Regions from separate parts of the Roseibium sp. AS2 genome, predicted to be linked through region 1. Evidence: riboswitches for the same ligand, from Rfam matches in the RefSeq annotation. Region 1 holds a riboswitch; each other region holds the start of a gene.
The links. Region 1 has a riboswitch for cobalamin ahead of WNZ15_RS07320 (DUF1636 domain-containing protein). Riboswitches for the same ligand answer to the same signal wherever they lie in the genome.
Positions count from the first base shown of each region.

Region 2: linked by a shared signal. The riboswitch ahead of WNZ15_RS12345 (CbtB domain-containing protein) and the one ahead of WNZ15_RS07320 (DUF1636 domain-containing protein) in region 1 are both predicted to bind cobalamin.
Region 3: linked by a shared signal. The riboswitch ahead of cobU (bifunctional adenosylcobinamide kinase/adenosylcobinamide-phosphate guanylyltransferase) and the one ahead of WNZ15_RS07320 (DUF1636 domain-containing protein) in region 1 are both predicted to bind cobalamin.

Region 1 covers NZ_JBBMQN010000002.1:502,911-506,779, forward strand. Annotated here, with positions in the region: gene WNZ15_RS07315 (S9 family peptidase) at 1-1,515, opposite strand, end outside; cobalamin riboswitch at 1,642-1,856, shown strand; gene WNZ15_RS07320 (DUF1636 domain-containing protein) at 2,217-2,621, shown strand; gene WNZ15_RS07325 (ABC transporter ATP-binding protein) at 2,618-3,391, shown strand; gene WNZ15_RS07330 (ABC transporter substrate-binding protein) at 3,408-3,869, shown strand, end outside.
Region 2 covers NZ_JBBMQN010000004.1:82,960-86,828, reverse strand. Annotated here, with positions in the region: gene polA (DNA polymerase I) at 1-1,326, opposite strand, end outside; cobalamin riboswitch at 1,478-1,703, shown strand; gene WNZ15_RS12345 (CbtB domain-containing protein) at 1,738-1,908, shown strand; gene WNZ15_RS12340 (CbtA family protein) at 1,910-2,608, shown strand; gene WNZ15_RS12335 (hypothetical protein) at 2,689-3,216, shown strand; gene WNZ15_RS12330 (DUF1636 family protein) at 3,213-3,566, opposite strand; gene WNZ15_RS12325 (acyltransferase family protein) at 3,563-3,869, opposite strand, start outside.
Region 3 covers NZ_JBBMQN010000007.1:201,473-205,341, reverse strand. Annotated here, with positions in the region: gene WNZ15_RS20445 (SDR family NAD(P)-dependent oxidoreductase) at 1-454, shown strand, start outside; partial or broken gene WNZ15_RS20440 (transposase) at 639-809, shown strand; gene WNZ15_RS20435 (hypothetical protein) at 909-1,448, shown strand; tRNA gene WNZ15_RS20430 (tRNA-Asn) at 1,948-2,023, opposite strand; cobalamin riboswitch at 2,392-2,594, shown strand; gene cobU (bifunctional adenosylcobinamide kinase/adenosylcobinamide-phosphate guanylyltransferase) at 2,627-3,178, shown strand; gene cobW (cobalamin biosynthesis protein CobW) at 3,175-3,869, shown strand, end outside.

The sequences.
Region 1 (3,869 bases):
AAAGCCCTTGTCCTTGCCGCCACGGATATGGGCAATCGCATAGACGAAACCCCGGTCGACCAGGGACAGGGCGTTGGTGTTGAAGCTGGCCGGCACCGTGATGCCATAAGAGCCGTAGCCGTAAAGCAGCAGGGGGGCGGACCCGTCCAGCTCGGTGTCCTTGTGATAGAGGATCGACACAGGCACGGTTTCCCCGTCCGCGGCAGGGGCCATCAGGCGGCGGGTGACATAGTCCGAGACCTTGTGGCCGGACGGCACTTCCTGTTCCTTTTTCAAGACCCGTTCGCGGGTGTCGACGTTGTAGTCGTAGGTCCGAGACGGCGTCGTCATCGAGGAATAGGAAAACCGGATGGTCGAGGTGTCGAACTCGTAGCCGCCCCCCATGCCGAGGGAATAGGCTTCCTCGTCGAAGGCGATCTCGTGTTCGATATTGTCGGCCAGCCGGCGGATCACGATCCGGGGCAGGCCGTCCTCGCGCTCCAGGCGGGTCATGAAGGTCTTGTAGACACAGTGGGACAGGACCAGGCAGCCAGGCTTGTGCGGCACGAGGTCGGTCCAGTTGTCGCGTCCGGGACTGGCCTTCGGCGCGGTGACGATCTTGAAGTCTTCCGCATCGTCCGCGTTGGTGAGGATGTAGAAGGTGTCGCCGTGATCGTCGATGGAATACTCGATGCCGGTCTCGCGCGGGGCGATTTGCACCGGCTCGGCAGTCGGGTCGTTCGCGGGGATCGTCCAGACCTCGGACGTTTCATGGTCGTGAATGTCGATGACGATGGTGTCGCCGGACTGGGTCTTGCCGACCCCCATGAAGAACCCGGCGTCCTGTTCCTCGAAGACCAGCTGATCCGTGGACGGGTCGGTGCCGATCTCGTGACGGAACAGTTTCGACGGCCGGTGATTGTCATCAAGGCGGATGTAGAAAACATATCGGCTGTCGGCGGAAAAGACGCCGCCGCCGCCGGTGTCCTCGATGCGGTCGCTCAGGTCCTTGCCGGTGTCGATGTCGCGGACCTGTAGCGTATAGAATTCCGAACCCTTGTCGTCATAGGCCCAGGCGAGCAGCTTGTGATCGGGCGACTGGCCGGCGCCACCCAGCTTGAAATAGGCCTTGCCCTCGGCTTCCCTGTCGCCGTGCAGCAGGAGCGTTTCCTTGCCGCCGTCGCGGGGCGTGCGGAAGAAGATCGGTTGCTGGCCGCCGGTCTCGTATTTCAGGCCGTAGGCATAGGCGCCGTCCGGTGAGGGCACCGAACTGTCGTCTTCCTTGATGCGGCCGCGCATCTCCGCAAAGAGCTGTTCCTGCAGATCCTTCGTGTGCGCCATCCGCGCATCCTGATAGGCGTTCTCGGCATCGAGGTAGGCTTCGATGTCATCGGCCAAAGCTGCGCGGCCGTCGCGCATGACCTCCTGCCAGTTGTCGGCGCGCAGCCAGGCGTAGTCGTCCTGGCGCTCGATGCCGTGGGTCTTGAGGGTGGCGGGGCGCGCTTCGGCGCGCGGGGAAAGTGAGTTTTTTGTCATGGCTCCGCAGGTAGGAGTTTTGACCCGGGAAGGCAAGAGGACAGTGTTGCCAAGAGGACCAGGCGGACGGTACGACGGCGACATGCCTGAACGCAATCCTCGCGCATTGACAGGCACGGGGCAATTCGCCACAAAGATCGACATGGTTTCCGAATCCGGCGTCCCCGGATCGGGATTAAAAGGGAACACGGTGCGGCGTAGCCATCAGGCACCAAAACCGTGACTGCCCCCGCAACTGTGAGCGGTGAGCGAACCTGGAAACGCCACTGGGGAGACCCGGGAAGGACCAGGAAAGCGTCGACCCGCAAGTCAGGAGACCTGCCATTTCATCTTCAACTTCAACCCGGGCGGGGTGTCCCGGAGGAGCGAGTGACATGGCCTATCAGCCCGCGCTGACACAGATTGACATTCGGTTTCCTGCCGCCCCGCATCTTCGCGGAGGGCGACATGTACCGGACACACACGACATATCCTTCAATCCGATCCCTAATCGCGACGGCTGCTAGCCGTCTTGGCAATCGCGCGGCCAGGGCAATGTGCCCGAACGGCGGTGCCAACGGCCTTGCGCATTATGACAGTTGTAATGTAATAACATTACGAATCTCTGCCACGGACACCCGTGTGCCGGAGGCGCGCAGGTGCGCGGTGCCGGATATCCCGGTGCCGGGCCGTCATGGAAGAACCGGCAGGGGCACAGACTGATGACCACCGACAAACACAGGATCTTCGTGTGCACATCATGCCGTCACAAGGGCGGCGATTGCCGTCCCGGTCATGACCTCATCGCGAAACTTCAGGAAGCACTGAAGGGGGCGGCGCCTCTGGTCGCGGACGGCTTCGAAGTGTCCGGGATCGCCTGCATGGCCGGATGCTCAAGGCCCTGCACGGTGGCCTATCGGGCAAACGAGAAGGCGACCTACCTGTTCGGGGACATCGATCCCCAGACGGATATCGACGACCTCGTGGCCTTCGCCGAACAATACCGTTTCCTGGATGATGGCTGGTGCACGTCCGGGGACCGGCCCGGCAAACTGCGCCGGACCGCGCTTGCCCGCATTCCCGCGGCGATGATCGCGACGGAAACCGAGATGGCGGACCCGTCATGAGCGGCTGTCATTTGTCTGTGCGCGGTGTCAGCTGGCAACCGGGTCGGGGCGATCCGCTCCTCAACCGGGTCAGTTTCGAGCTCGAAAGGGGCGAAGTCCTGGGGATCGCCGGCGCCAACGGGGCGGGAAAATCGACCCTGTTGCGCCTGCTGTACCGGTTTCACAGGCCGGTGGAGGGGACCGTCTGTCTGGACGGACACGATATCTGGTCCTTGTCGGCGCGTGAGGCCGCGCGCAAGGTTGCTGCCGTTTTGCAGGAACAGCCCACCGACTTCGCCCTGTCGGTACGCGAAATTGTGGCCCTTGGCCGCAGACCGCACGGCGCCGGATTTTCCCGCGGCGGGCGGCGGGACGCCGACATAGTCGAGGGGGCTCTGGAGCGCATGGGCCTTGCCGATCTGGCGGGGCGGTCCATGGGGACCCTGTCCGGCGGTGAGCGGCAAAGGGTGATGGTTGCACGGGCTCTCGCACAGGAGCCGCAACTGCTCATTCTGGATGAGCCGACAAATCACCTCGACATCCGTCATCAGCTCGAAATCGTGGCCCTGCTTGCCGGTCTTGACATAACAGTCGTCACCAGCCTGCATGACCTCAATCTGGCAGCGCAGGTCTGCGACCGGATCTTGCTCCTGCACCGGGGCATTCAGGTCGCCCACGGCAGGCCGGACGAGGTCCTGACATCAGAGCATATCGAAAAGGCCTATGCGGTGAAGGTCCATCGCAGGGACTGCGATCCAGGTGGCCGGGCCCATCTGACATTTCATCTTTGAACTTTGGAGAAAACACATGAAACGACTGCTTTTGTGCCTGACTGCCGTCCTTTTTACCGGGTCTGCATACGCTGAAACAACCGTCAGAAGCTGCGATCGGGAGGTCTCGTTCGACACGCCGCCCCGTGCCGCGGTTTCAAACGACGTCAATCTGACCGAGATGATGCTCGTTCTCGGCCTGCGCGACCGCATGGTCGGCTATACCGGCATCTCGGGCTGGAAAACCCTGAATGAGGAAATGCGGTCGGGCATCGCCGAACTGCCGGAGTTGTCGGCGCGGTATCCGAGCAAGGAAGTGCTCATCGGGGCGGACGCGGATTTCTATTTCGCAGGCTGGAACTACGGCATGAAGGTCGGCGGCGAGGTGACACCGGAAACGCTGGCACCGTTCGGCATCAAGGTCTACGAACTCACCGAATCCTGCATCCATGTCGGCGGCAAACCCAAAGTCTCCATGGATGACATGTATGCGGATCTG
Region 2 (3,869 bases), on a different contig from region 1:
CTCGCCGTCGACATGGCCCAGCGGCACGTAACAGGCCTTGCCGGGCTCCGTCGACAGCGACAGGCCGACCAGATCCGCCTGCATGGCGTCCAGCGAGGTCGTTTCCGTGTCGAAGGCGACATAGCCCGTCTCGAACGCCGCCGCGCACCATTCCTTCAGCCGCTCGGCACTGGTGACGGTTTCATAGGCGCTGGAATCGACCGGGATCGCCCGGATGGTCTCGGCACGGGCGTCGGCCACGCTCCGCGGCACCATCAGGCCGTCCTTGCCGGGGGCTGTGTCCGCTGCGGCATTCGGACCCGCGCCGCTGTCCGCGTGCTCCAGGATCCGGCCCTTGTGGTCCGGCACGTCCCAGCCGGGAACCTCGAAGACAGCCGGCTCGACGCTTGCGGCATCGGCGCCGGTGGCTTCGGCCACCCGCTTGGTCAGGGTGCTGAACCCCATGGTCTTGAGAAAACCGACCGCCTTGGGACCGTCGAGGTCCCGCACCGAGAGCGCCGCGGCGGGCAGTTCCACCGGCACGTCCTGCTTCAGGGTGACAAGCTGCCGCGAAATCCGGGCCTGGTCGGCGAATTCAATCAGGTTCTCGCGCCGCTTGGTCTGCTTGATGGTGCCGGCCTGCTCAAGCAGGGCCTCCAGATCGCCGAACTCGTTGATCAGGAGTGCCGCGGTTTTCAGACCGATCCCGGGCACGCCCGGCACGTTGTCGACGCTGTCGCCGGCCAGCGACTGCACCTCGATGACCTTGTCCGGGCCGACGCCGAATTTCTCGAACACCTCCGCCTCGCCGAAGATCTTGTTCTTCATGGTGTCGATCATGCCGACCTTCGGGCCGATCAGCTGCATCAGGTCCTTGTCGCCGGAGACGATGGTGACGCGTGCGCCCTGCGCCGCAGCGTCGCGCGCATAGGTCGCGATCAGGTCGTCGGCCTCGAAGCCCGCCTGCTCGATGCAATGGACGGAAAAGGCCCGGGTCGCTTCGCGGATCAGTCCGAACTGCGGCACCAGGTCCTCCGGCGGATCGGGCCTGTGGGCCTTGTATTCCGGATAGATCTCGTTTCGGAACGTCTGCGCCGAATGATCGAAGATCACGGCGAAATGGGTCGGCTCGTCGCCCTTTTCCGGGGTCAGACCCTCCTGCAGCAGCTTCCACAGCATGTTGCAGAAGCCGGAAACCGCGCCGACCGGCAGGCCGTCCGGCTTGCGCGTCAGCGGCGGCAGCGCGTGGTAGGCGCGGAAAATGAAGGTGGAACCGTCGACCAGAATGAGGTGGTCGTCGGCGGTGAGGGCGGGGGCGGTTACTTGCGTCGACATGGCGCGGATCATGCCCGCAGCCCGCTCCGGAGAAAAGTCCTAAAGTTGAGAAATCCCGAATGGCGCACGCCTATCGCGACAGCCAATCGTTTCCGGACCTGCCGGACCGCTAGAGCAAAACACCGAAATGTCGGATTTGTGCTTTCGCGGAAAAAATAAATAGGCCATTATGCCCGGGCTTGGTTTTCCGTTCGGCACAAAGTGCCGGGAAACGAACAGGGAATTCGGACACGGTGGACCCAATCAGGGCTCCGGATGCCGAAGCCGCCCCCGCGACTGTATGCGGAGAGCGCCGGCCGGACATGCCACTTGCAGGCACCTGCAGGGAAGGCCCGGTCAAGCGCAACGACCCGCGAGCCAGGAGACCTGCCAAGCATCGACTCCAACCCGGCCGTCGGGTGTGACGGCAACGAGGACAATAAAATGACGACACAGACATACAAATCAAACCTGTCTATCGCCAGGATCGTACCGCTTGCCTTCGCCGTGGTGCTGGGCGTGGCGATCATCTCGATCACGGGCCATGTACAGGCCGGTGCCCTGCATGATGCGGCACATGATGTCCGCCATGCCACCGGATTTCCGTGCCACTAAAATGCTCACGCGAATTCTCGTCAGCGGCCTGTTCGCTGGCGCTGCGGCAGGTCTGATTGCGGCCCTGCTTCAGCTTTATTTCGTGCAGCCGGTCCTGCTTCACGCGGAACTTTATGAAACCGGGGAACTGGTGCATTTCGGCGCCGCGGCGGTCAGCGCCCATCAGGACGTCGGCGGTTTCGATGCGGTCCGAGATGGCCTGAGCATCGTCTTCACCATGCTGACCTATACCGGATATGCCTTCATCCTCATCGCCGGCATGGCAATCGCGGAAATGCGCGGTGCAAGCATCACGGCGCGGACGGGACTGATCTGGGGTCTTGCCGGCTTCGTGACGTTCCATTTCGCGCCGGGCTTCACGCTTGCCCCGGAAGTGCCGGGGGTGGCGGCGGCCGATGTCGGCGCGCGCCAGATCTGGTGGTGGACCACGGTCGCCACGGCCGGAGCCGGTCTGTGGCTGATCGCCTTCGGCCGCAACTGGCTGGCCTGGGGCACGGCGGCGGTCCTGCTGCTGGTTCCCCATGTCATCGGCGCACCCGAGCCGGAGGCGTTCACAGGACCGGTGCCGACCGAGATCGGTGCCCTGTTCGCCAGCCGTGCCCTTGGCGTCGGCATGGCGGCCTGGCTGCTGCTCGGCTGTTTCACCGGCTATTTCTGGCAGCGCGAAGGCGTACGGGCAGAAGCGGCGCAGCCGGCCTGACCGCAAATGCGACTGAATACCGGTCGGGCGGGACGTCACGTTCCGCCCGTTGTCTTTTCGGCTGAACAACTGGAATTCGAATGGAACGGTCTCTTGCACTCTTCGTCATCGGTCTGATTTTCGGGGGCGGCATCGGCTTTGTCACCGCCGCCGGCTACGGCGTCACGTTCGACGGACACGATCATGGCGACCCGACCGCGCACCAGGCCCATGCGCCCGCCGCACACCGGCCTGATGGCCATTCCGGGCACGACATTTCCGGCCACACCCACGACGAGCTTGTGTCCGTGCCGGCGGGGCCCGGTGCTCCGTCCGTGAAAATAGCCGTCACGCCGGATCCGGCGAGCGGCTTCAATCTCCACATCATGACGGAAAACTTCACCTTCGCGCCCGAACACGCCAGCCAGGAGCATGTTCCCGGAGAGGGCCACGCCCATGTCTATGTCAACGGCGAGAAGGTCGCCCGGCACTATGGTCCCTGGCTGCATCTGCCGGCGCTGCCTGAAGGCGAAGTGGTGGTTGAGGTGACACTGAACACCAACGATCACAAGATGCTCGCCGTCGGCGACAAGCCGCTCAAGGCGTCCTTGAAGGTGCGTGTGCCCTAACCGGCGCCAAGTGCCGGTATCCTTGCCCTGAGACACAGGCGCAGGCGTCCGCAGGGCCGGGCATCCTCGATCCAGCCGTTTTCGGCGGCAAGCCAGGCGCGGCCGGTCGCGACGATGTCGTCGATGTCTTGGGGAAAGGACAGGCCCGCGAACACCAGGGTCGCGCGGCCCTCCCCCTGAAACGCCAGCGAGACCGGCTGCTCGCACGCACCCATGCAGTCCACCGTCCCGACATCGAAGGCACCAATGAGCGCGGCGTCCAGCAGGGCGTTCCTCAACGCCGCAAGTGCGCCTTCGGCGACCGCTTCGGTCTCCTGTTGGCAGGTCCGGCAGACAAGAATGCGGTTCATTCCGCCGCCTGCGCCTGACGTTTTTCAGTGTAAGTGCCGGTCAGGTAGGCCCATTGGGGACGCCGGAACAGAAACCAGCCGAACCCGGTCCTCTGGACGAGCCAGAGCAGGATCATAGGGCTGACGGAGGCAACGATCGTCACGATCAGGGAGACCGTTCCGATATCCAGAATGCCGAGCTTCAGCAGGACGACGCGGGCAACACCCATCGGGAAGAAGAAGGCCAGATAGATGACGATGGAATTCCGGCCGAAATTCCGCAGGAACTCGAGCCGGCCCGAAGTGACGATGAGCGCGCTCGTC
Region 3 (3,869 bases), on a different contig from region 1:
CGATGTCGATCTCGCCCATTGGCAGAAGATCATCGATACCAATCTGACGAGCGTCTTCATCGCCAGCCGCAAGGCGACCGACATGATGCGGGCTGCCGGGCGCAAGGGAACGGTGCTGAACATCGCGTCCAACGCGTTTTACGCAGGTACTCCCAACATGTCGGCTTATGTGGCGGCCAAAGGGGGAGTGATCGGCTTCACTCGTGCGCTGGCAACAGAAGTGGGCAAATACGGAATTCGCGTCAATGCGGTCACTCCGGGGCTAACGGAATCCGACGGTGTGAAGGTGAGCCCTCATGCAGAGAGCTTCGGTTTTGTCGAGATGCTTCAGGCGATGCCCGGCAAGGGCCAGCCGGCCGACATCGCCAAGGTCGTGGCATTCCTCGTATCCGACGATGCGGGTTGGATGACCGGCCAATGCGTCAATGTGGATGCCGGGATGATCAGGCTTTAACGATCGCGCTTGGCATTAAAGTTACATTTATGCAGGACATCATGAATCTATGAGTTTCCATGATTCGGAGGAAATGGATGACGGGTGTATCGGTCGAGACAACGCTTGAACTTTGGGCGTATGGACTTGCCCGGAAAAAAGGGGAGGGCCTTTCTAATCGCGCTGGAGGCGACAGGAGGACTCTATGGGCAAACGTGAGAGATGGACACTCACCGACGTGTTCAAGCAGGAAGCAGTTCGGCTGACAGAAACCAGTGGGCGCATGATCGCCCAGGTTGCCGAAGAATTGGGACTTGGGCTTTCGGCCCTGACACGCTGGACGTGGCGGTACTGGGAAATCGGTCTGCTGGCCGGCCCTATTCTCTGATTGCCGCGGTCCGGCGGTGCGCCGGTCAGCGGCAGGTCTCGTTCGGAATCGTGAGTCGTCAATTCGCAGTCATCCTCGAGAACCCTTATGAACGGGATCTCCGTATTCAGGAAAACCTTCCTGCCACTGATATTGACGATTTCGGATGGTCTGGTACCGAACTCGGCGCGGATCCACACGATCGCCCTTGCTTCCGCGTTCAAGTCATCGAACTCCCCTTGGAGCCAGTATCTCGTTCTGGACATGGTCCGCGGTGAAAGTCGGCCGTTTGCTATCCCTGGCTCCAGCAAACCTGAGATCCGCGAAGATAGGTTCCAGTTTCAACTGGTACTTCAGATCGATATCCTTCAGCATCTTGGCGAGAAAGCCGATGCTCTTGTTCGCTGTCGCCAGGTTCAGATCGTTTTTCAGAACATGATCTTCTCACCAGTCCCGGTATCTGTTGGCATCCGTCCGGGTCACCTGCTCAAGCGATTTGTCCCCGATCAACTCGATGAAATACTGAATGGCGCGCTTTCTTGGATTCCGCCATTTCCGCATCTGGTTGTCCGACTTCTTTTTCTTGATCAGAGACGCTTTGTGGACTCCTTCATACTCGGTCATCAGCGTGGACAGTCGGAGCGCTGACCGGTCCTCGCCGCCCATGACAGAGGACACTTCCTGACTATCGTCGGCGCCGCGCCGTGAAACCAGGAGGTCAATACGTTTCATGATTTCATCGATGGGCCCGGCGGCGATCTCCGCATTGGTGAGATAAGGCAGCTGGAGAGCCCGGGCACGTTTCTGGGCAGCGTCGAATCGTTCTTTCGCGTCGTCGGCCCGGCCTTGCTCCTGAAGCTTCCAGTCCTGAACTCAGTTCCAGGATGGCCTCTTTTGCGCGCAACGCTCCGGGGTCGTGCGCAACGAGAATGCCTGTCGAGAGCCGATCTCTTTTTTCGAAGTGTGCATACGCCTTCTGGACCCGTTTTCTGAGGTACCAGACACCGTCCCTGTTATGTGGTTTCGGCGATCGTGCCTGTCCCGAATCCGCCCGCTTTGTGTAGCAGTTTTGGCGGATTTCTTACGCGGAATTCAAGCGCTGCTGTGGCGCTAGGCAGATTTTTGCGGTTATTAAGGTGGGTGGTGATGGCTCCCCAGGCCGGACTCGAACCAGCGACCCAGCGATTAACAGTCGCTTGCTCTACCAACTGAGCTACTGGGGATCACCACGTACGGGGCCTGCGATTTGCCGCTCCGTCGATGGAGAAGCGTATATCAAAGGCGTGATCCGTTTGCCAAGCCCCAGATCAGGTTTTTTTCATCAAGCCGTCATTTTTTTATTGCGAGTGTGGAAAACCGAATATTTTTCAGGCGCCTAGGTGCGCGGACCAGGGTGCAAAACCGGTTGGTTCGACCCTTCGGGCAAAGCGGAGCGGGATGTGTCTGCCGGTCACATGAAACGGGAAAAGGCGGCATCTGGAGGCGCGGCTGGTCACGAAATGGCAGACGCGAATGTTTTCGTGACGCTTGTGCCCGGCCCCAGATCCGTTTAGGAAGATTCCGACGGTTCCGGACAGGGCCTGAGCTTCCGTGTTCTTCAGAACGTGGTGGTCTGGCGCGTTGTCCGGATGAAACGGGAATCCGGTGCGGGCATGACATGCCCTGAGCCGGAGCTGCCCCCGCAACTGTGAGCGGTGAGCGGCTGCACGAAAACCACTGGTCTGCGGGCCGGGAAGGGGTGCAGCGCGCGTTGAGCCGCAAGCCAGGAGACCGGCCGTCGAACACGCAACCTCTAACGCTGTCGGGCGGACGGCCGGGAAACGGAATTGACGGATAACAGCGGCCCCAGGGCCATCCTCGTGACTGGCGGCGCCCGGTCCGGCAAGAGCCGGTTCGCGGAAAAGCTCGCCGAAGACAGCGGTCTTCAGAAGGTTTATCTTGCCACCGGCGCAGCGCACGACGGTGAGATGAGTGAGCGCATCGCACTTCACCGGAACCGCCGCGACGGTTCCTGGCAAACAGTCGAGGAGCCGCTGGACCTGTGCGCGGCACTCCGGCGCGAATGCAGCCCGGGCCGGGTGGTACTCGTCGACTGCCTGACCCTGTGGCTCTCCAATCTCCTGTTCGCCGACAAGGACATCGCCGCCGAGACCAACGGTCTTTGCCATGCACTGTCTGCACTTCCAGGTTCCTGCATCTTTGTTTCCAACGAGGTCGGCATGGGCATCGTGCCGGAGAATCGCCTGTCCAGGACGTTCCGAGATGCGCAAGGCCGGCTCAATCAGGATATGGCGCAGGCTTGCGGCAAGGTCGTCTTCGTGGCCGCCGGTCTGCCGTTCCTTCTGAAACCCAGTTCACAAGCGGAAATCAGATTATGACAAATGCGTCCTCGCAGCCGGGGCAGAAAATCCCGGCAACGATCGTCACCGGGTTTCTCGGTGCCGGAAAAACCACGCTGATCCGCAACCTGCTCACCAACGCCAACGGCAAGCGGATTGCGCTGATCGTCAATGAGTTCGGCGACATGGGCTTCGACGGTTCGTTGATGAACGGATGTGCGGATCCCGATTGTGCCGCCGAGGAAGTGGTCGAACTGACCAATGGCTGCATCTGCTGCACGGTCGCCGAGGATTTCCTGCCGACCATGGAAATGCTGCTGGCCCGCGACACGCCACCGGAGCACATCGTCATCGAGACGTCCGGCCTGGCGCTGCCGCAACCGCTGGTGCGCGCCTTTTCCTGGCCGAGCGTCAAGCAGAGAGTGACCGTGGACGGCGTGGTCACGGTCCTGGACGCGGCTGCGCTGGCCGAGGGCCGGATCGCGCTCGACGAGGAAGCGCTTGCCGCCCAGCGCGCTGCCGACGAGGCGCTCGATCATGACAGCCCGGTCGAGGAGCTGTTTGAAGATCAGCTCCGCTGTGCGGATCTGGTTGTTCTGAACAAGGCCGATCTGGTTTCCGCCGATGCCCTGCAAAAGGTCCAGGACCGTATCAAGGCCGATGTCCGCCCGGCGGTCCACATCGTCTCGTCCGAAAAGGGCACCTTGCCCATTGAGGTTCTGCTTGGCCG